4 regions of the Mesorhizobium sp. B2-4-17 genome follow, and region 3 is predicted to be linked to each of the others. Evidence: predicted binding sites of a transcription regulator. Region 3 holds the regulator's gene; each other region holds the start of a gene.
The links. Region 3 encodes PhoB, which activates phosphate uptake and scavenging genes when phosphate is short. Its sites were predicted from a motif close to TGTCATNNANCTGTCAT; they were not measured.
Positions count from the first base shown of each region.

Region 1: the regulator PhoB is predicted to act here: its motif matches at 2,708-2,724, upstream of FJ548_RS23790 (esterase-like activity of phytase family protein).
Region 2: the regulator PhoB is predicted to act here: its motif matches at 1,953-1,969, upstream of FJ548_RS08020 (PhoX family phosphatase).
Region 4: the regulator PhoB is predicted to act here: its motif matches at 2,126-2,142, upstream of phnF (phosphonate metabolism transcriptional regulator PhnF).

Region 1 is NZ_VFUX01000033.1:26,804-31,458, reverse strand. It holds gene FJ548_RS23800 (MATE family efflux transporter) at 1-745, opposite strand, end outside; gene FJ548_RS23790 (esterase-like activity of phytase family protein) at 1,106-2,593, opposite strand; gene FJ548_RS23785 (FAD-dependent oxidoreductase) at 2,876-4,655, shown strand, end outside.
Region 2 is NZ_VFUX01000007.1:143,650-148,304, forward strand. It holds gene FJ548_RS08005 (sensor histidine kinase) at 1-467, shown strand, start outside; gene FJ548_RS08010 (response regulator transcription factor) at 464-1,126, shown strand; gene FJ548_RS08015 (hypothetical protein) at 1,233-1,760, opposite strand; gene FJ548_RS08020 (PhoX family phosphatase) at 2,034-4,037, shown strand; gene FJ548_RS08025 (NAD(P)/FAD-dependent oxidoreductase) at 4,329-4,655, opposite strand, start outside.
Region 3 is NZ_VFUX01000020.1:85,286-89,940, reverse strand. It holds gene pstC (phosphate ABC transporter permease subunit PstC) at 1-167, shown strand, start outside; gene pstA (phosphate ABC transporter permease PstA) at 171-1,022, shown strand; gene pstB (phosphate ABC transporter ATP-binding protein PstB) at 1,019-1,822, shown strand; gene phoU (phosphate signaling complex protein PhoU) at 1,848-2,555, shown strand; gene phoB (phosphate regulon transcriptional regulator PhoB) at 2,671-3,360, shown strand; gene FJ548_RS17295 (ROK family protein) at 3,373-4,617, opposite strand.
Region 4 is NZ_VFUX01000027.1:37,750-42,404, reverse strand. It holds gene FJ548_RS21210 (zinc-binding alcohol dehydrogenase family protein) at 1-971, shown strand, start outside; gene phnF (phosphonate metabolism transcriptional regulator PhnF) at 1,349-2,101, opposite strand; gene phnG (phosphonate C-P lyase system protein PhnG) at 2,222-2,683, shown strand; gene phnH (phosphonate C-P lyase system protein PhnH) at 2,683-3,294, shown strand; gene FJ548_RS21190 (carbon-phosphorus lyase complex subunit PhnI) at 3,296-4,408, shown strand; gene fosX (FosX/FosE/FosI family fosfomycin resistance hydrolase) at 4,405-4,655, shown strand, end outside.

The sequences.
Region 1 (4,655 bases), on a different contig from region 3:
CGACGATGCGCAATAGGGTGGGGTCGGGCCGCAGCAGGGCGAGGTTGGCGCCGGCCAGCCGCAGCGGATGCTTGCGGGCGTAGAGCACGACAAGGATGGCGATCACGCTCACCGTCTGGCCGATCAGCGTCGAGGTCGCCGATCCGGCGATGCCGAGTTCGGGAAACGGGCCGATACCGCGGATGAGCAGGGGATTGAGCACAATGTCGAGAACGACCGCCAGCGCCATGAAGATGAAGGGCGTGCGCGAATCGCCGGCCCCACGCAGCACGGTCATGACGAAGGACAGAAGGTTCATCATCGGCACGGCGATGAAGATGATGCGCAGATAGGAACGCGCCAGCGGAAGTGCGTCGGCGGGAGTGCCGAGCGTGCGCAAAATGGCGTCGACCCAGATCCAGCCGCATACCGCGAAGACCACCGATATGAGGAAGAAGAACGTGGCGCTTGTGCCGACGATGCGGCGCGCCTCGGGCAGGTCACGCGCGCCGACCGACTGCGCCACCAGGATGGTGGCCGCCATGCCGATGCCGAACACGGTGCCAAGGATCAGGAACAGGACGAGGTTGGCGTTTGACGTGGCGGTCAGCGCCGATTCACCGAGAAAGCGGCCGACCCAGACGGCGTTGATCGACCCATTGAGGGATTGCAGCACGTTGGCGCCGAGCACCGGCAAGGCGAACAGCAGGAGCGTCCGCGGGATCGGGCCGCTGGTCAGGTCGCCGGTGCGCCGGCGTGAGGGCATTTTTTCGTCCATGGCTGGCAACTCGGTGAAGACCTGTTTGAACCCGGTTGCGATGATTGCAGATTGAACCGGACAGGTCGATGTGAAGCGTCCAGGCCGTGGTCCAGCCGGTGAAGAGATGGCCGGTCTGGACACTGCCGCCTGAACAGATACAGCGTCGGCTGGAACTGGCAAGTCCAGGACGGCTTGCCGCCCGGCCCGCGTCCGCGCCGCAAACGACACGCGCGACCGCACGGCACGTCGGATTGGATTCCATAGCCGGCGTGGTCGAGCCCGTGCCGCCAAGCGAGGCGGAGATGTTGAGTCGGGTCTTTACGATCTGCGGGCGGACGCGCTCGGCGCGCCCGCCCGCATGCGGCATTACTTCTTTGCGAGACCCGGAATTGTGACCTGATAGATCAGGAACATGGTGTCGACATCGGCGCCATCGTCGGCCTTGTAGGATGCGCCGACCTGGAAGCCGTCCTGGGTCAGGAAGTCGTTGTCATTGGCGACGAACAGGAAATAGTCGTCGGGCAGCTTCGGATCGAGCACGCTGGCAAGCGACATTGCTTCCCATTTCTCGGAAAGCTCGTTGTGGTCCTTCGCCCCGCCATTGTGCAGGCCGAAACGGCCGAGCTCGGCAGCGTCGTTGATGTCGATGAACGGCGTCAGCTTGGCCGGTGTCACCGACGGATCGAGCACGCCCTTGGGCGCCACCGGCTTGTCGGCGGCATCGAAGCCGCCGCCGGCGATATCGGTCGCAGCGGAGACATCGACGACATTGATCTGGCGGTAGAGCGAGGCGTCACCTTTTGCCAGCCCCTGGCCGTTGCCGCTGTCGCGGGCCAGCATCAGGAACGCCGTGTCCGACAATGCCACGATCTCGCTTTGCGCGGCGACCTTGGTCTTGCCCTTGGCATCCTTGAACACCGGCAGCGGCACGACATATTCGTGGGCGAGCTTGAGGCGGCCCTGGTCGGAGGCGTCATAGACCAGTGCCCGTGTGTTCTGCCGCGTCGAAGGGGAATCGCCACCATCCTGCCGGGGCGCCGACTGCAGCACCGCGATCAGGAACTTGCCGTCCGGCGTCATCGCCATGCCCTCCAGGCCCTGATTGTTCTGGCGGCCGGTCTCGGGATCCTTCGGATCAGGATCGGCAGCGCCCGGACCTGGATTGTCCGAGGAGAAATTCGGCGCGCCCTTGCGCATCGGCACGAGGGCGGCGGGCGGCTGAGTCGCGGACATCAGGCGGCCTTGCGCCGAGAAGCGGTAGATGTTCGGGCCATATTCGTCGGAGATGAACATCGAGCCGTCGGGAAGCCGCACGATCGCCTCGTTGTCGAGGGCGAGCTTGCCGTTGGTAGCGACAGGCAGCATCGGCATGTCGCCGGCGGCCGGGCGCACATCCGACAGCGGATCGAGGCCGGTGGTATCGGCGCTCTTGTCGTCGGTGAGCAGCATCGTGTCGGCAAGCGTTGCCTTGACGGCGGTCTGCTCCTGGCCAGCGGCGGGTGCCGCGCCCGGCGCGATAGGTGAGAACTCGATGCCGACAGTGTTGACACGCGCACGGTAGTCGGTCGTGCCGGCAACGTTGTAGCCGCGATCCGGCAGCAACCAGAGCGAACCCTTGTAGCCGGCCGCGTCACGCGTCCAGCCTGATGTGTCGATCGCCATGCCCGAGCCCGAGCCGAACGTCTCGCCGAACTTGTCGCGCTGCGCGGCCGGAATGCGGCCGACGCCGACCAGGCCCTTGTTGACGAAGCTGGTGCCGCCGACGGTTGCGGTGGTATCGGCGAGCGCCGGCGTGAGGGCGGTGAACAAGGCCAGCGCGACGGCGAGCGACGCGGTTCGGTGCGGGTGATTCATGGACAATCCTCTTTGAGACGAAGCATGCCGGAGCGGCTGAACGACGAAAACGGAAAGAGGTGCCACATCGATGATGCCGCGCGCGCCTCCCCGGAAGCGATCTAAGGGGTGAACATGATGCTGGCGTGACAGCGGGCGGCGCATCCCTGCCGGCGTTTCATGCATCGATGAAAGGCGGGACAGCGCGAGAGGCTTGATCGGCATCGGGCGCATTCAGCGCACTAGACACTTATGTCCAGTGCGTATATGGTGCCGGCTTCGGACAGATCGGGAGGGAAGGCCTTGAAGCCGCATTATCGCGCAGTGGTCATCGGAGGTGGGGTGGTCGGCGCTTCGGTGCTCTACCATTTGACGCGGTTCGGCTGGCCGGATGTGGCGCTGATCGAGCGTGCCGAGCTGACCGCGGGCTCTACCTGGCACGCCGCGGCCGGTTTCCATGCGCTCAACGCCGATCCCAACGTCGCGGCGCTGCAGGATTACACCATCAACCTCTACCGCGAGATCGAAGCCGAATCCGGCCAGGAAATCGGCCTGCACATGACCGGCGGCGTCAACATCGCCAGCGATCCCGCCCGCTGGGAGTGGCTGAAGTCGGCCTGGGCGGTGTTCCAGTCTGTGGGCATCGAAACCGCGCGGCTGGTGACGCCGGAAGAGATCAGGGAGATCTGCCCGATCGTCGATATCGCCGGCGTGCTCGGCGGCCTGCACGATTCCAACGAGGGCCATCTCGATCCCTATGGCACGACGCATGCCTATGCGGGCGCCGCCAGGAAGCGCGGTGCCGACGTCATCCTGCGCAACCGTGTGGTCGAGCTGAAGTCTCGCGCCGATGGGCATTGGGACGTCGTCACCGAGCAGGGCACGATCGTCGCCGAGCACGTCGTCAACGCCGGCGGCTTGTGGGCAAAGCAGCTCGGCCGCATGGCCGGTGTCGACCTGCCGGTGACGCCGATGGAGCACCATTATTTCGTCACCGAGGATATTCCCGAGATCTCGGCGCTCGACAGGGAAATCGGCATCGCCGTCGACCTCGGCGGCTTCTCCTACCTGCGCCAGGAGCGCAAGGGCGTGCTGCTCGGCGTTTACGAGCAGAATCCGAAGCACTGGAACATGGATGGCGCGCCATGGGACTACGGCATCGAACTGATCCCGGAAGACATAGACCGTATCAGTCCGGAACTCGCCAAGGCGCATGAGCGCTTCCCGTGCCTTGCAACGGCCGGCATCCGCAAGTGGGTCAATGGCGCCTTTACCTTCACGCCGGACGGCAATCCGATCGTCGGACCGGTGCGCGGCTTGAAGAATTACTGGGTCGCCTGCGGCGTCATGGCCGGCTTCAGCCAGGGCGGTGGCGTCGGCAAATCGCTGGCCGAGTGGATGATCTTCGGCGAGCCGCAGGCCGACATTTTCGGCATGGACATTGCCCGCTACGGCGCCTTCGCAGCCAACCGCGAATATCTCAAGCAGACGACGCGCCAGTTCTATTCGCGCCGTTTCGTCATGACCTTTCCCAACGAGCGGCTGCCTGCGGGCCGGCCCTTGAAGCGCCCCGGCGCCTATGACGGGATGGCTGCCGCGGGCTGCGAATGGACGGCCTCATGGGGGCTGGAAATCCCGGCCTATTTCGCGCCGATGGGGTTTCGCGAGAACACCACGCTCAAACGCTCCAACGCCTTCGACATTGTCGGCGACGAGGCGCTGCAGGTGCGGCGTGCGGCGGGTCTCATCGATATCTCGGCCTACTCACGCTATACGGTGTGCGGGCCGGGCGCCGAGGCGTGGCTCGACCGGCTGCTGGCGTGCAGGTTGCCAAAGGCCGGGCAGGCGCGGCTGGCGCCGATGCTCGGGCCGGACGGGCGCTTGAAGGGCGACCTCACCGTGATCAATTGGGGCGGCGGCGACTATTGGCTGATGGGCTCTTACTACCTGCGCGAATTCCACATGCGCTGGTTCGAGAGCCAGGCGCGAGAGGATGTTACGGTCGCTGACATTTCGGACGCCATGAGCGGCTTCCTGCTGACGGGGCCGAATGCGCGCAAGATCCTGGAACGCACCACGCATC
Region 2 (4,655 bases), on a different contig from region 3:
TGATCCGCAAGACGCTGGAGGATGCGATGCGCGAAATCCGCGGCATCTGCACCGGCCTCGTGCTGCCGCAGATAGAGACGGCCGCTACCACGGATATATTGCGGCTGGCCGTCAACGAACACGAGCGCCGGACGGGAACCTCGGTGACGCTCAAATTGCCTGGACATTTGCCCGAGCCCGGCGCCTCTGAGAAGATCAGTATCTATCGTTTCGTGCAGGAAGGGCTGAACAACGCCTATCGCCACGGACAGGGCAAAGATCAGGTGGTGCGTGCCGAGATGAAAAATGGCAGGCTTTTCGTGGAAGTTTCGGATGGCGGACCAGGCTTCGATCCGGCGCGGGCGGAGGGGCTGGGGCTCGCCGGCCTGCGGGAACGGGTCGAGAGCATTGGCGGCCAGTTCGAGACCTTGAGCGGGCCGCAAGGCACGCGGTTGGTGATCAGTTTGTCGGTCGAGGAGCAAGCATGATTGGCGCTATTCGCATTGCCATTGTCGATGATCATCCGCTTTTTCGCGAAGGTGTGACGCGCAGCCTGTCGGAGATCGGAGGCTTCGAAATGGTCGGCGAGGGCGCGACCGCGCAGGATGCGGAACGCATCGCTTCGACGGTGCGGCCCGACATATTGCTGCTCGACATCTCCATGCCGGGCGGCGGACTGGGGGCGGTTGCAAACATCCTCGCCGACCATCCTGCCCAGAAGATCGTCATGCTGACCGTTTCAGAGGCCAATACCGATGTGACCAAGGCCCTGAACGCAGGGGTGCGCGGCTATGTCCTCAAAGGTATCGGATCGCGCGCGCTCGCCGATATCCTGCGCAATGTGGCGGCCGGCGAGAGCTATCTTTCACCGACGCTGTCGGCCCGGCTGCTTTCCGATCTCCAGTCCCTGCAGCCGGCCGACGGCACGACGGACCGCCTGCGGCAACTCACCGGGAGGCAGACGGAAATCCTGCGGCTGGTGGCCGAGGGGCTCAGCAACAAGGAAGTTGCCTTGCGGCTGGATCTGCAGGAAAAGACAGTCAAACACCACATGACCGGGGTGCTGTCGAAACTCAACGTGCGAAACCGCACGGAAGCGGCCCTCATGATGCGCGAGTTTCGCGACCGCGACAGGAACCGCCCATAGCGATCGCGATACGGGAAACCGAGCGAGGCCGGTCAAAAAAAGAGGTCACCTCCGCCGGGGGCGGCGGAGGTGACATGCGAAACTGACCGTTGCCTGTTGGCCAGCCTCACAAGGCCTTGAGACGGCTGATATCGGCCGGCGTAACCCGGCGGTCGATGATCGTGCGACCGAGGGCATCCTCCATCCTGAAACGGCCGTTCTCGATCTTTTCCGTTATGCCGTCCGGATGCTGGACCATGATCTTCTTGCCATCCACGTCGACCTTGTCGCCGGTCGCCGTATTGACGTGACTGCTGGCGCCCTGGTCGTTCTGGCCGGTGCCGGATCCTGGATTGCCGCTACCGTCGTCACCACTACCCGTTCCTGAATTGTTGCCGCTATTCCCGCTGTTGCCGTTGCCATTCCCGCTGTTGCCGCTGCCACTGTTGCCGCCGTTCCCGCCGTTGCCATTGCCGCCATTGCCGCCGTTACCACCGTTGCCATTCCCGCCGCCCTTGCCGGCCTGTGCGCTGGCAGCGTCGAGGCCGGGAGCGAAGCCATGAAAGGCAATGTGATAGGGAGCGATGGTCAGCGCCAGCGCGGATGCCGATCCGAGCGCCAACCGGAAACAGCGGGTCGTGATCGATCTTCGCATCCTGGTCTCCGTCGATTGAGCCGGCGCGCCCACCCTCAACGTTGCAGCCAACATCGCCGAAAGACGTAGTAGCCGGAAGCGGCCTCCGACCGTTGCGTTTGTCCTCCAGGACCTTTGCAAGCGCAAGCTCGGACCAAAGTCCGAGATTCCGAGTGAACACCCTGCACCAGGCAAGCACCAGAACAGGCATAATGTCACGAAAATGTGATCGGCCGGCTGTAAGGCGTCGAACAGACACCCAAGCTCCAGCGACTCCAACAGAGGCAAGCCCGCATGACCGAACAGCGCTTCTCCGATGCCCGATTCCGCACCAGCCTGCTCGAGGAAAACGAAGGACCGGCCATCAACCCCACCGACAACCGCACCATGGGCGAGATTATCGCCGCGCGGTTCTCGCGCCGGGGTTTCCTGAAGGGGTCGCTCGCGGTCTCGGCGATCGCCGCCACCGTCAGTCCGCTGGCCATGATCGCCGCGGACGACGCCCGCGCCGCCGAAGGCTCCGCCTTCAAATTCGACGAGCTCGAGGCCGGCATCGACGACAAGCACCATGTCGCGCCGGGCTATGACGCCGACGTGCTGCTGCGCTGGGGCGACCCGCTGTTCGCCGATTCGCCGGAATTCGATCCGACCAAACAGTCTGCCGAGGCCCAGGCAAAACAGTTCGGCTACAATAACGACTATGTCGGCTACATCCCGATCGAGGGCTCCGCCGAGCATGGCCTGCTGGTGGTCAACCACGAATACACCAACCCGCACCTGATGTTCCCCGGCATCGTCAAGATCGTCGAGAAAGACGGCAAGAAGGCAGCCGAGGTCGCACCGCTGAGCAAAGAGCAGGTCGATGTCGAGATGGCGGCACATGGCGGCACGATCGTCGAGATCCGCAAGGTGTCGGGCAAATGGCAAGTGGTGCGCGACGGCAAGCTGAACCGCCGCATCACTTCCAGCACCGAAATGGCGCTGTCCGGACCGGTCGCCGGCCACGACCGCGTCAAGACCAATGCCGACCCATCCGGCACGAAGGTTCTCGGCACCGTCAACAACTGCGCCGGCGGCGTCACGCCCTGGGGCACCTATGTCATGGCCGAGGAGAACATCCACGGCTATTTCTCCGGCGAACTGCCGGAGGGCCACAAGGAAGCGGCCAACTACAAGCGCCTCGGCCTCCCGGAAGGCGCCTATGAGTGGGGCGCGCATTACGACCGCTTCAACCTCGCCAAGGAGCCGAACGAGCCGAACCGTTTCGGCTGGGTCGTCGAGGTCGACGTCGACGATCCGAATTCGACGCCGAAGAAGCGCACCGCCATGGGCCGCTTCAAGCATGAGGGCGCCGAATCGATCGTCGCCAAGGACGGCCGCGTGGTCTTTTATCTCGGCGACGACGAGCGCTTCGACTATGTCTACAAATTCGTCACCAAGGGAACTTTCAACGCCAGCGACCGCTTGGCCAACAAGGACCTGCTTGACGACGGCACGCTGCATGTCGCCAAATTCGCCGAGGACGGCACGGTGGAATGGCTGCCGATCGTCTTCGGCCAAGGCCCGCTGACGGCCGAAAACGGCTTTGCCAGCCAGGCCGATGTGCTGATCGAAACGCGCCGCGCGGCCGACCTGCTCGGCGCAACCAAGATGGACCGGCCGGAAGACATCCAGCCCAATGCCGTCAACGGCAAGGTCTATGTCATGCTGACCAACAACTCCAAGCGCAAGGCCGACCAGCTCGATGCCGCCAACCCGCGCGCCGCGAACGCCTTTGGCCACATCATCGAGATATCAGAGAGCGACGGCGATTTCGCCGCCACCAAGGGCAAGTGGGAAGTGCTGCTGAAATGCGGCGATCATTCCGTCGCCGATGTCGGCGCCACCTTCTCGACCGCGACGACGGCCAATGGCTGGTTCGGCATGCCCGACAATTGCGCGGTCGATTCGGCCGGACGCCTGTGGGTCGCCACCGATGGCCAGGGCCCGAAGGCCACCGGCCGCACCGACGGCCTGTGGGCGGTCGACACTGAAGGCGCGGCGCGCGCAACCTCGAAACTGTTCTTCCGCGTGCCGATCGGCGCCGAAATGTGCGGCCCGCTGTTTGCGCCCGACGACCAGACCGCCTTCGTTGCCGTCCAGCATCCGGGCGATGGCGGCGAAGACTGGGAAGCCTTTGGCCGCCCCTCCTACTATGAGGATCCGTCGACACGCTGGCCCGATTTCAAGCCCGAAATGCCGGTGCGGCCGGCGGTTGTCGTCATCACCAAACAGGGCGGCGGCAAGATCGCCGTCTGAGTTCAGGTGAAAACTCTGAAGGAGGGGGTTCGGGATCCGAAGCCCCTCCTTTTTCGCATGGAGTTTGCTCAAGCCTCGGGAAAGATCGGCAATTTACACGTGACGTCCCAGGTCCTGTCGAGGGAGACCGTCGCCATGCCGAAATCTGTCCATGACCGTGGCCTGCTCAAACCCGCCGAAATGGCCGCCGCAACGCATGTTCGACGAGGCCTGCCGCCGGCGCGACATGCATCCAGAATCCCCCGAGGCGCGCGAGATCGCGCGCCCGGTTGCCGGCTCCCCGGGCCCGGATCAGCGCGACGCGCCGAATAGATGGCGGGAGCCGGCGATCCGGCCGGCGATCGCCTTGCCCAATATGGCGGCGTTGGCGAAACAGCCGCGAATGCTCGGCCGCATGCCGGTGAACCAGAGGCCGGGCAGTTTCGGATCGTTTTCAGCGCCGTTGAAAAGCGGAACGCCCTTGCCGTCGAGCACGCCAAGATTGCCGACCATGCGCTCCAGCCCGGTGCGGTAGCCCGTCGCGGCAATGACGATGTCGGGATCGATCAGTCTGCCATCGGCCAGGATCACGCCGTCCGCGGTGAACTCCCTTATTGTCGGGACCACGACGATCTTGCC
Region 3 (4,655 bases):
CGACGACGATCTCCGCGACGATCGCCAACGAATTCACCGAAGCCGACGGCCAACTCTACACCTCTTCACTGGTGGCGCTCGGCCTGATCCTCTTCGTCATCACCTTCATTATCCTTGCCATCGCACGCTATATGCTGATGCGCATCGACGCCCGCACGGGAGCCTGACCGATGTCGACGTCCCTGGCACTCCACAACAGACGCAAGAGAAGGAACGGCGTGATGATGGCGCTCTGCGTCGTCGCCGCCGGCATCGGCCTTGCCTGGCTGGCGCTGATCCTCGGCGCCCTGGTCTACAAGGGCCTGTGCGGCGTTTCGCTGGCGGTCTTCACCGAGATGACGCCACCGCCCGGCGATGCCGGCGGCCTGCTCAACGCCATCTATGGCAGCATCGTGATGACCGTCATCGGCGTCATCGTCGGCACGCCGATCGGTGTGCTGGCCGGTACTTACATGGCCGAATACGGACGCTTCTCGAAGCTGACCACGGTGGTGCGTTTCATCAACGACATCCTGCTGTCGGCGCCGTCGATCGTTATCGGCCTGTTCGTCTATGAGTTGCTGGTGCGGCCGATGGGGCACTTCTCCGCCATCGCCGGCGCCGTCGCGCTGGCCATCCTGGTCATCCCGGTGGTGGTGCGCACCACAGAGGACATGCTCAACCTGGTGCCGAACGCCTTGCGCGAGGCCGGCGCCGCGATCGGCGCACCGCGCTGGGTGGTCATCCGCTCTGTCGCCTATCGTGCCGCGCTTTCCGGCATCGTCACCGGCATATTGCTGGCCATCGCCCGCATCTCCGGCGAGACGGCGCCGCTGCTCTTCACCGCGCTCAACAACCAGTTCTGGTCAAGCAATCTCAACGCGCCGATGGCCAGCCTGCCTGTCACCATCTTCCAGTTCGCTCTCAGCCCTTACGAGGAATGGCAGCAACTGGCGTGGACCGGCGCACTTATAATCACCCTAACGGTTCTCGGGCTGAGCATCTTCGCCCGCAGTCTTACCGGACGCAGAGAGGACAGATGAAACCGATGTTGTCCACCGAGTTGAACGTGGCCGAGGCTGCCGTGGAAAAGGCCAAGATCGAGGTCAAGAACCTCAATTTCTACTATGGCCAGTCGAAGGCGCTGAAGGACATCAGCCTGTCGCTGCCCGAGCGCAGTGTCACCGCCTTCATCGGCCCTTCGGGCTGTGGGAAGTCGACGCTGCTGCGCGTCTTCAACCGCATCTACGAGCTCTACCCGAGGCAGAGCGCCGAGGGTCAGGTGCTGCTTGACGGCCGGAACATTCTCGACCGCTCGCAGGACCTCAACCTGCTACGCACCAAGATCGGCATGGTGTTCCAGAAGCCGACGCCGTTTCCGATGTCGATCTATGAAAACATCGCGTTCGGCGTCAGGCTCTATGAGAAGATCAGCAAGGCCGAGATGGACGGCCGTGTCGAGCAGGCGCTGAAGCGCGCGGCTCTGTGGACCGAGGTCAAGGACAAGCTCAACGCCAGCGGCCTCAGCCTTTCGGGCGGCCAGCAGCAGCGTCTTTGCATCGCCCGCACCGTGGCGGTGAAGCCGGAGGTCATCCTGCTCGACGAGCCGGCATCGGCGCTCGACCCGCTGTCGACCGCCAAGATCGAGGAATTGATCGACGAGCTGCAAGCCGACTACACGATCGTCATCGTCACCCACAACATGCAGCAGGCGGCGCGCGTGTCGCGCCAGACGGCTTTCATGTATCTGGGCGAGCTGGTCGAGTTCGATCGTACGGAGAAGATCTTCACATCGCCCCGCGAGAAGCGCACGCAGGACTATATCACCGGCCGCTTCGGCTGATCTCACGCATACGAGGACCAGGATCATGGCCGAACACACAGTCGCTTCTTTCGACGAGGATCTCGGACAGATCAGCAGGCTGATCAGCGACATGGGCGATCTCGCCAGCTCGATGGTCGGCGGCGCCACCAAGGCGCTGCTGAACTCCGACAACGCGCTGGCACAGCGCGTTGTCTCCGACGACGTCATCATGGACGCGCGCCAGCGCGAACTCGACGACCGCGCCATCACGCTGATCGCCAAGCGCCAGCCGATGGCCGACGATCTGCGGCATGTCGTCGGGTCGATCCGCATGGCCGGCGACCTCGAACGCATTGGCGACCTTGCCAAGAACATCGCCAAGCGCGTCGGTACGGTCGGCCTGTCCACCACGCCGCGCGACCTGTCGCATTCCATCGACGCCATGGCGCAGCTGGTGCTGATCCAGGTGCAGGGCGTGATCGAGGAGTATGCGGCGCACGATGCCGAGGCCCTTGCCAAGCTGCGCGCCGATGACGAACGTATCGACGTCAAATACACCTCCGTGTTCCGCGAACTTCTCACCTACATGATGGAGGATCCGCGCAACATCACGGCTTGCACGCATCTGTTGTTCTGCGCCAAGAATCTCGAGCGCATCGGCGACCATGTGACCAACATCGCCGAGAATGCCTACTATGTGCTGACCGGTACGCAGCTGCCCGCGAATCGTCCGAAGCAGGACGAAACGGCGATGTCGGCGCCGGCGGCTTGATCGTCAGAGCGGTTCACCGTTTTACGGAAAACCGCTCTCTCTCTTGTTTCCATGCAATTCCGGACGGAAAACCGCTTCACACTTTTCCTGGAATTGCCTTAGAGGTGACCAGTCGATGATCGCGCCACGCATCATGGTGGTGGAGGATGAGGAGCCACTCGGCGTGCTCCTCCGCTACAATCTGGAATCGGAAGGCTACCAGGTCGAGGTGGTCCCGCGCGGCGACGAGGCGGAGATTCGCCTGCAGGAGAACGTCCCCGACCTCCTGGTGCTCGACTGGATGGTGCCGGCGGTGTCCGGGATCGAACTCTGTCGCCGGCTAAGGATGCGGCCCGAGACCGAGCGGCTGCCGATCATCATGCTGACGGCGCGCGGCGAGGAAAGCGACCGCGTGCGCGGCCTTTCGACCGGCGCCGACGATTATCTGGTCAAGCCGTTCTCGACACCGGAATTCATGGCCAGGGTCAAGGCGCTGCTGCGCCGCGCCAAGCCGGAAGTGCTGTCCAGCGTGCTCAAGGTGGGCGACATCGTGCTCGACCGCGAATCACATCGCGTCTACCGCAAGAAGAGCGAGATCCGGCTCGGGCCGACCGAATTCCGCCTGCTCGAATTCATGATGCGTCATCCCGGCCGGGTGTTCTCGCGCAGCCAGCTGCTCGACAATGTCTGGGGGGAGACGATCTATATCGACGAGCGCACGGTGGACGTGCATGTCGGCCGGTTGCGCAAGGCGGTCAATAACGGCCGCATGCCCGACGTCATCCGCACCATTCGTGGTGCGGGGTATGCAATCCGCGAGGATTGAGCGCGACTTTATTCAGGCCACGTTCTTCCCGGAGCCGGCTTTCGCCTGCATGCCCGGCGCGAAAATCTCCTGGTCGACGAAGGTCAGCGCCCGCATGGCGCAGCCCTCGCGGATCAGCGGCAACTCGTTGGGCTCGGTGTCGAAGGAAATCGATTTCGAGTGCTGGCCGCCGGCGGTCTGGGCGATGGCCTCGCGCAATGCCGGCTCGATCAGGTCGAAGGCGGCGGCGCTGACGCCGACCATGGCGACGGGGGCGGGATCGATCAGCGCGAACAGGCTGCCGAGGCCGTAGCCCAGCGCCTCGCCGGCCCTGCGGTAGGCCTCGCGCTCGGGCCCGTCCGTTTGCCGCGCCGTCGCCGCCAGCGCCCGCATCTGCGCGTCGCTGACATCGGCGACCGGCTCGGTGTCCTCGCTGAGCTGCCTGGCGTTGCGCCAGATGGCGTAATTGCCGGCATAGGCTTCGACGCAGCCGCGCCGCCCGCAGCGACAGAGCGCGCCGCCTGGCCGATGGATCATATGGCCGAATTCGCCGCCCGAGGAATGGGTGCCGGTGAAGAGCTCGCCCTTCAGCACCAGGCCCATGCCGATACCGTGCGAAAGGAGAATGGCGATGAAGTCGTCGCGGTAGCGCTCCGGATCGCGCCAGCGCAGCGCCACCGCCATCATGTTGCAGTCATTCTCCACGGTGGCGGGGATGCCGAACTCGGCTTCGAGTATGTCGGCGAAGGCGATGTCGGTCTGCGGCGTGATGGGCGACCACAGCATTGCCCGGGCATCGGTGTCGGTGATGCCCTGGATCGCCAGCGCGATACGGGCGACGCTGCGCACGTCGAGGTCGGGATCCTCCAGGCGCCGCCGCACGATGGCGACGCATTCGCCGATCAGTGCATCGCGCGACATGGTCAGCGTATCCAGCCGGCGCTGTTCCTCTGATATGACCTGGCCGGCATAGTCGATGACGGCGACGGACAGGAAATTCAGCGACAGCACCACGGTCATCACCGTTGCGGCTTCCGGATTGAGGCCAAGCCCGACCTGCGGCCTGCCGCGTTTGAGCGCGCCGGCCTCGCTCGGCTTGCCTTCGGCCAGGATACCTTCGCCGATCAGATCAGAGGAAATCGCCGATATGGTGGAGTGGCTGAGGCCGGTGGTCGCGGCGATTTCGGTGCGCGAGGGCTGGCCGGCCCGGCGCACGGCCGCAATCACCATTGCGCGGTTGCGCCGGCGCAGATCGTCGTGGCGGATTCCGACCGACATGCCTTTCCAATATCCTCCCGGTCGCCGCGGCTCGTCGT
Region 4 (4,655 bases), on a different contig from region 3:
ACCACCCCGCGCCCGGCTCGCCACCTCCCGGCTGGGCGCTGGTGGCGGTCAGCCATGTCGGCATCTGCGGCACCGACTACCATATCTTCGAGGGTAAGCACCCCTTCCTCGCCTACCCCCGCATCATGGGCCACGAGGTGTCGGGGACGATCGTCGAGACCGGTGAGGGCGTCGATCTGGCCATTGGCGAACCGGTGGTCATCAACCCCTATCTGTCCTGCGGCAAGTGCATCGCCTGCCGGCATGGCAAGCCGAACTGCTGTGTGCGGATCGAAGTGCTCGGCGTCCATCGTGACGGCGCCATGTGCGACCAGATCCTGGTGCCGGCGCAAAACCTCTACCCGGCCAACGGCCTGTCGCTCGCCGACGCCGCCGCCGTGGAGTTCCTGGCCATCGGCGCGCATGCCGTGCGTCGCTCGCGCGCCGATCCCGGCGCCCGCACGCTGGTCATCGGCGCCGGCCCGATCGGGCTTGGTACCGCCATCTTCGCCCGGATCGCCGGGCTCGATGTGACGCTGCTCGACATGGCCAGCGAAAGATTGAATTTTGCCGCGAACGAACTCGGCTTCCCGATCCTCGATGGATCACGCGGCGCGGCATCCGATCTGGTCAGGGAGGCGACGTCAGGCGAAGGGTTCGACGTGGTCTTCGACGCCACCGGCAACACCCAGTCGGTGCAATCGGCCTTCGCCCATGTCGCGCATGGCGGCACGCTGGTGCTGGTCAGCGTCGTCAAGGATGACATCAGCTTTTCCGACCCGGAGTTCCACAAGCGGGAGATGACGCTGATCGGCAGCCGCAACGCGTTGCGCGCCGACTTCGAGCATGTCGCCGCTTCGATCCGCAGCGGCGCCGTGCCGTTGGCCAAGCTGATTACCAACCGGACGACATTGGCCGATACGCCGCCCGATCTCGCCCGCTGGGCACATGAAAAATCCGGCCTGATCAAGGCCGTGATCGAGGTCGGATAAGATATCCGTTCCAACACGAGATTCGGCCGATCGTTGAGTAGGGACCTTGGCAGATCGCTGCCTTGGCAACTGGCCGAAACACCTATCGCTTCGTCATCCTATGGCGGAGCAAGGAGCGGAGCGACGCGGCGCAGACCATGGGATCCATGCCGCGACCTCGAAGCGTTGCCTCAGTCCGGAACGCTGCGCCCCTCGACCGAGATCGCGGCATGGATCCTTGGGTCTCCGCGACGGAGCTGCGCTCCTGCTTCGCCCAAGGATGACGACGTTGGGGCTAGAGCAAATTCCAGGAAAAGTGTGAAACGGTTTTCCGTCCGGAGTTACGTAAAAACAATAAGTTAGAGCAGTTCACCGTTTCTGTGAAACGGTGAACTGCTCTAGTTGATCACCGACAACTTCAACTCGACCCGCTCTGCCGGAAAGCGCGACTCCGAAAACTGGATCGGTTGGCCGTCGGGCGTGACGTTGACGGCGACCGTGACCAGCACGATGGCGCCGGGCTGCAGGTCGAGGTCGGCAAGGTCGGCCGCATCGGCATGGCGCGCCGACAGCACGGTCGATTGCCGGAGATAATCATCTATTCCGAAACGCGCCAGCGACGCCGTGACCGATCCTGTCTCAGCCATGGCCTTGTCGATACCGGCAAAGCGCCTGGCATCGAACCAGCCGGCGGCGCGTGACACCGGCCGGCCGTCGGCTTCACCGCGCGTCTCCAGCCTTACCACCTCCGCCCCTTTGGCCAACCCAAGACCCTCGGCGACACGCTGGCTGGCGGACTCGACCGATGAGGAGAGCAACACGATGTGCCGTTCAGACGTCTGCCCTTGCAGGCCGGTGGAAAAGCGCGTGCGCGCGCCGATCGGATAGGAGAGCCGCTTGCGCGACAGCACGAAAGTGCCGCGTCCCTGCTCGGCCCGCAAAATCCCTTCCTGGACAAGGGCCGATATGGCGCTGCGAACGGTATGGCGGTTGACACCGTAGCGTTCGGCCAGCGCCACCTCGGGCGGCAGCGCGGCATTCTCGGCGAAATCGCCGATGGCGATCGATTGCAGAATCTTGTCGGCGATCTGGCGCCATAACGAAACGCCGCTGCGTCGCTCTATGCTGTCGGCCATTTGCTGCCCGATCATCCCCTGGCCCCACCCTCTCAATCTTGTCATCCACCCGTCATGGACTCACGCTAGATAAAGGGTATAATTTGTATAGTCGTCTATATCAATAGACAAATTTAACAGCAAGGAAAACAGGCGATGCGAGGACAGGAAGCCCGCGACCAGGCCGAGCGGAAGGCCGCCATGGCGACGCTGGCGCAATCGAGCGGCGACGACATCGTCCGGCTCTGGAACGAGGCCGGCCTGCCTTCGCAAGCCGAGCTGCTGCGCGGTCCCGAAACCGGCCTGGTGACGCTGCGCGGCCGCATCGGCGGCGGCGGTGCGCCATTCAATGTCGGTGAAGCGACCGTCACCCGAGCCACTGTCCGGCTGCCGTCCGGACAGGTCGGCCATTGCTACGCGCTTGGCCGCGACAAGCAGAAGGCGAAGCTGGCGGCCATCGCCGATGCGCTGTGGCAGGACCCCGCCCACCGCACCGTGGTCGAGACCAGGCTGATCGCGCCTTTGCGGACTGCGCTCGCCACTGCCCATGAAAAGCGCCGCGCCGAGACGGCGGCAACGAAGGTGGATTTCTTCACCATGGTTCGCGGAGAAGACTGATGGACATCGCAGCCCAATCGATCGAGGGCGGATTCGCCGATCCGGTCTTCAACGCGCAGACCGTTTTCCGAGCGATCATGGACGCGATGGCGCGGCCGGGCAGCGTGCAACCCTTGCCGGTCCTTGCCCGGCCGCCGGCGCCGCTTTCGGCAACCGCCGGTGCCATCGCGCTGGCGCTCTGCGACAGCGATACGCCGCTCTGGCTCGACCCTGCCCTGCACGCCTCCGCGGCGGTCATCTCCTGGCTTGGCTTCCACACTGGCGCGCCGCTGGCCAACACGCCCGCCGACGCGCATTTCGCCTTTGTCGCCACGCCCGCCGAGATGATGGCGCTCGACGGTTTTTCGCAGGGCACGCAGGATTATCCCGACCGCTCGACGACCCTGATCCTGCAGGTCAGCGACCTCGGTTCGGGCGTCCCGCTGCGGCTCGAAGGCCCCGGCATCGAGACCAGCGCCACGATCGCGCCGGCGCAGATGCCGCGTCATTTCATCGAGCAGTGGAAGCAGAATACCAAGCGCTTTCCGCGTGGCGTCGACATCATCCTCGCCGCCGCCGACGGCATAGCTTGCCTGCCGCGCACGACGCGCATCAAGACGATGGAGGCGTAAGATGTATGTCGCGGTAAAGGGCGGCGAAGCCGCAATCGCCAATGCCCACAGCCTGCTTGCCGATCGCCGGCGCGGCGACCGTTCGGTGCCGGCGCTGCGCCTCGACCAGATCGTCGAGCAGCTGGCGCTGGGAGTCGACCGGGTGATGAGCGAAGGCTCGCTCTATGACCGTGAACTCGCCGCGCTCGCCATCGCACAGGCACGCGGCGACATGATCGAGGCGATCTTCCTGGTGCGCGCCTATCGCACCACGCTGCCGCGCTTCGGCTACAGCAAGCCGATCGACACCGGCACAATGCTGGTCGAGCGGCGCGTCTCGGCGACCTACAAGGACCTTCCCGGCGGACAGTTGCTCGGCCCGACTTTCGACTACACGCACCGCCTGCTCGATCCCGGGCTGGCCGCAGGCGCCGATGTCGCCGAACCCTTGCGGCGCGACACGGAAGTGCAGCCCATGCCGCGCGTCTCGGCCATCCTCGCCCGCGAAGGCCTGATCGAACCGGATGGCGAGATGCCGCAGGACCATGTCCCCGGCGACATCACCCGCGAGCCGCTGGAATTTCCGATGGCGCGCGATATCCGCCTGCAGGCGCTGTCGCGCGGCGATGAGGGCTTTCTGCTGGCGCTCGGCTATTCCACCCAGCGCGGCTATGCCCGCAACCATCCCTTCGTCGGCGAGATCCGCATCGGCGAGGTCGAGCTGGAGCTTGACGTTCCCGAACTGCCCTTTGCCGTGCCGCTTGGCACGGTGCGGGTCACCGAATGCCAGATGGTCAACCAGTTCAAGGGCTCGGCCAAGGCGCCACCGCAATTCACCCGCGGCTACGGTCTCGTCTTCGGCCAGAGCGAGCGTAAGGCGATGGCCATGGCGCTCTGCGACCGGGCACTGCGTGCCTCCGAACTCGGCGAGGATATCGTTGCCGCCGCGCAGGACGAGGAGTTCGTCATCTCGCATTCCGACAATGTCCAGGCGACCGGCTTCGTCGAGCATCTGAAGCTGCCGCACTATGTCGACTTCCAGGCCGAGCTCGACCTCGTACGCCGCATGCGCGCCGAGTATGAGGCCCGCGAAACCCCCACGAAGGCGGAAGAGAAAAGGGAGGCCGCGGAATGATCGACGGCCTGTCACACATGACCTTCATCGTGCGCAATCTCGGCCGGATGACCAGGATTCTCGAGGGCGTGTTCGATGCGCGCGAGGTCTATGCCAGCGATGCCGAACAGTTCTCGCTGTCGCGCGAAAAATTCTTCCTGATCGGCGACATCTGGATCGCCATCATGGAAGGCGAGCCGCTGCCGGAGCGCAGCTACAATCACGTCGCCTTCAAGATCGATGACGCCGATTTCGACCGCTATGCCGA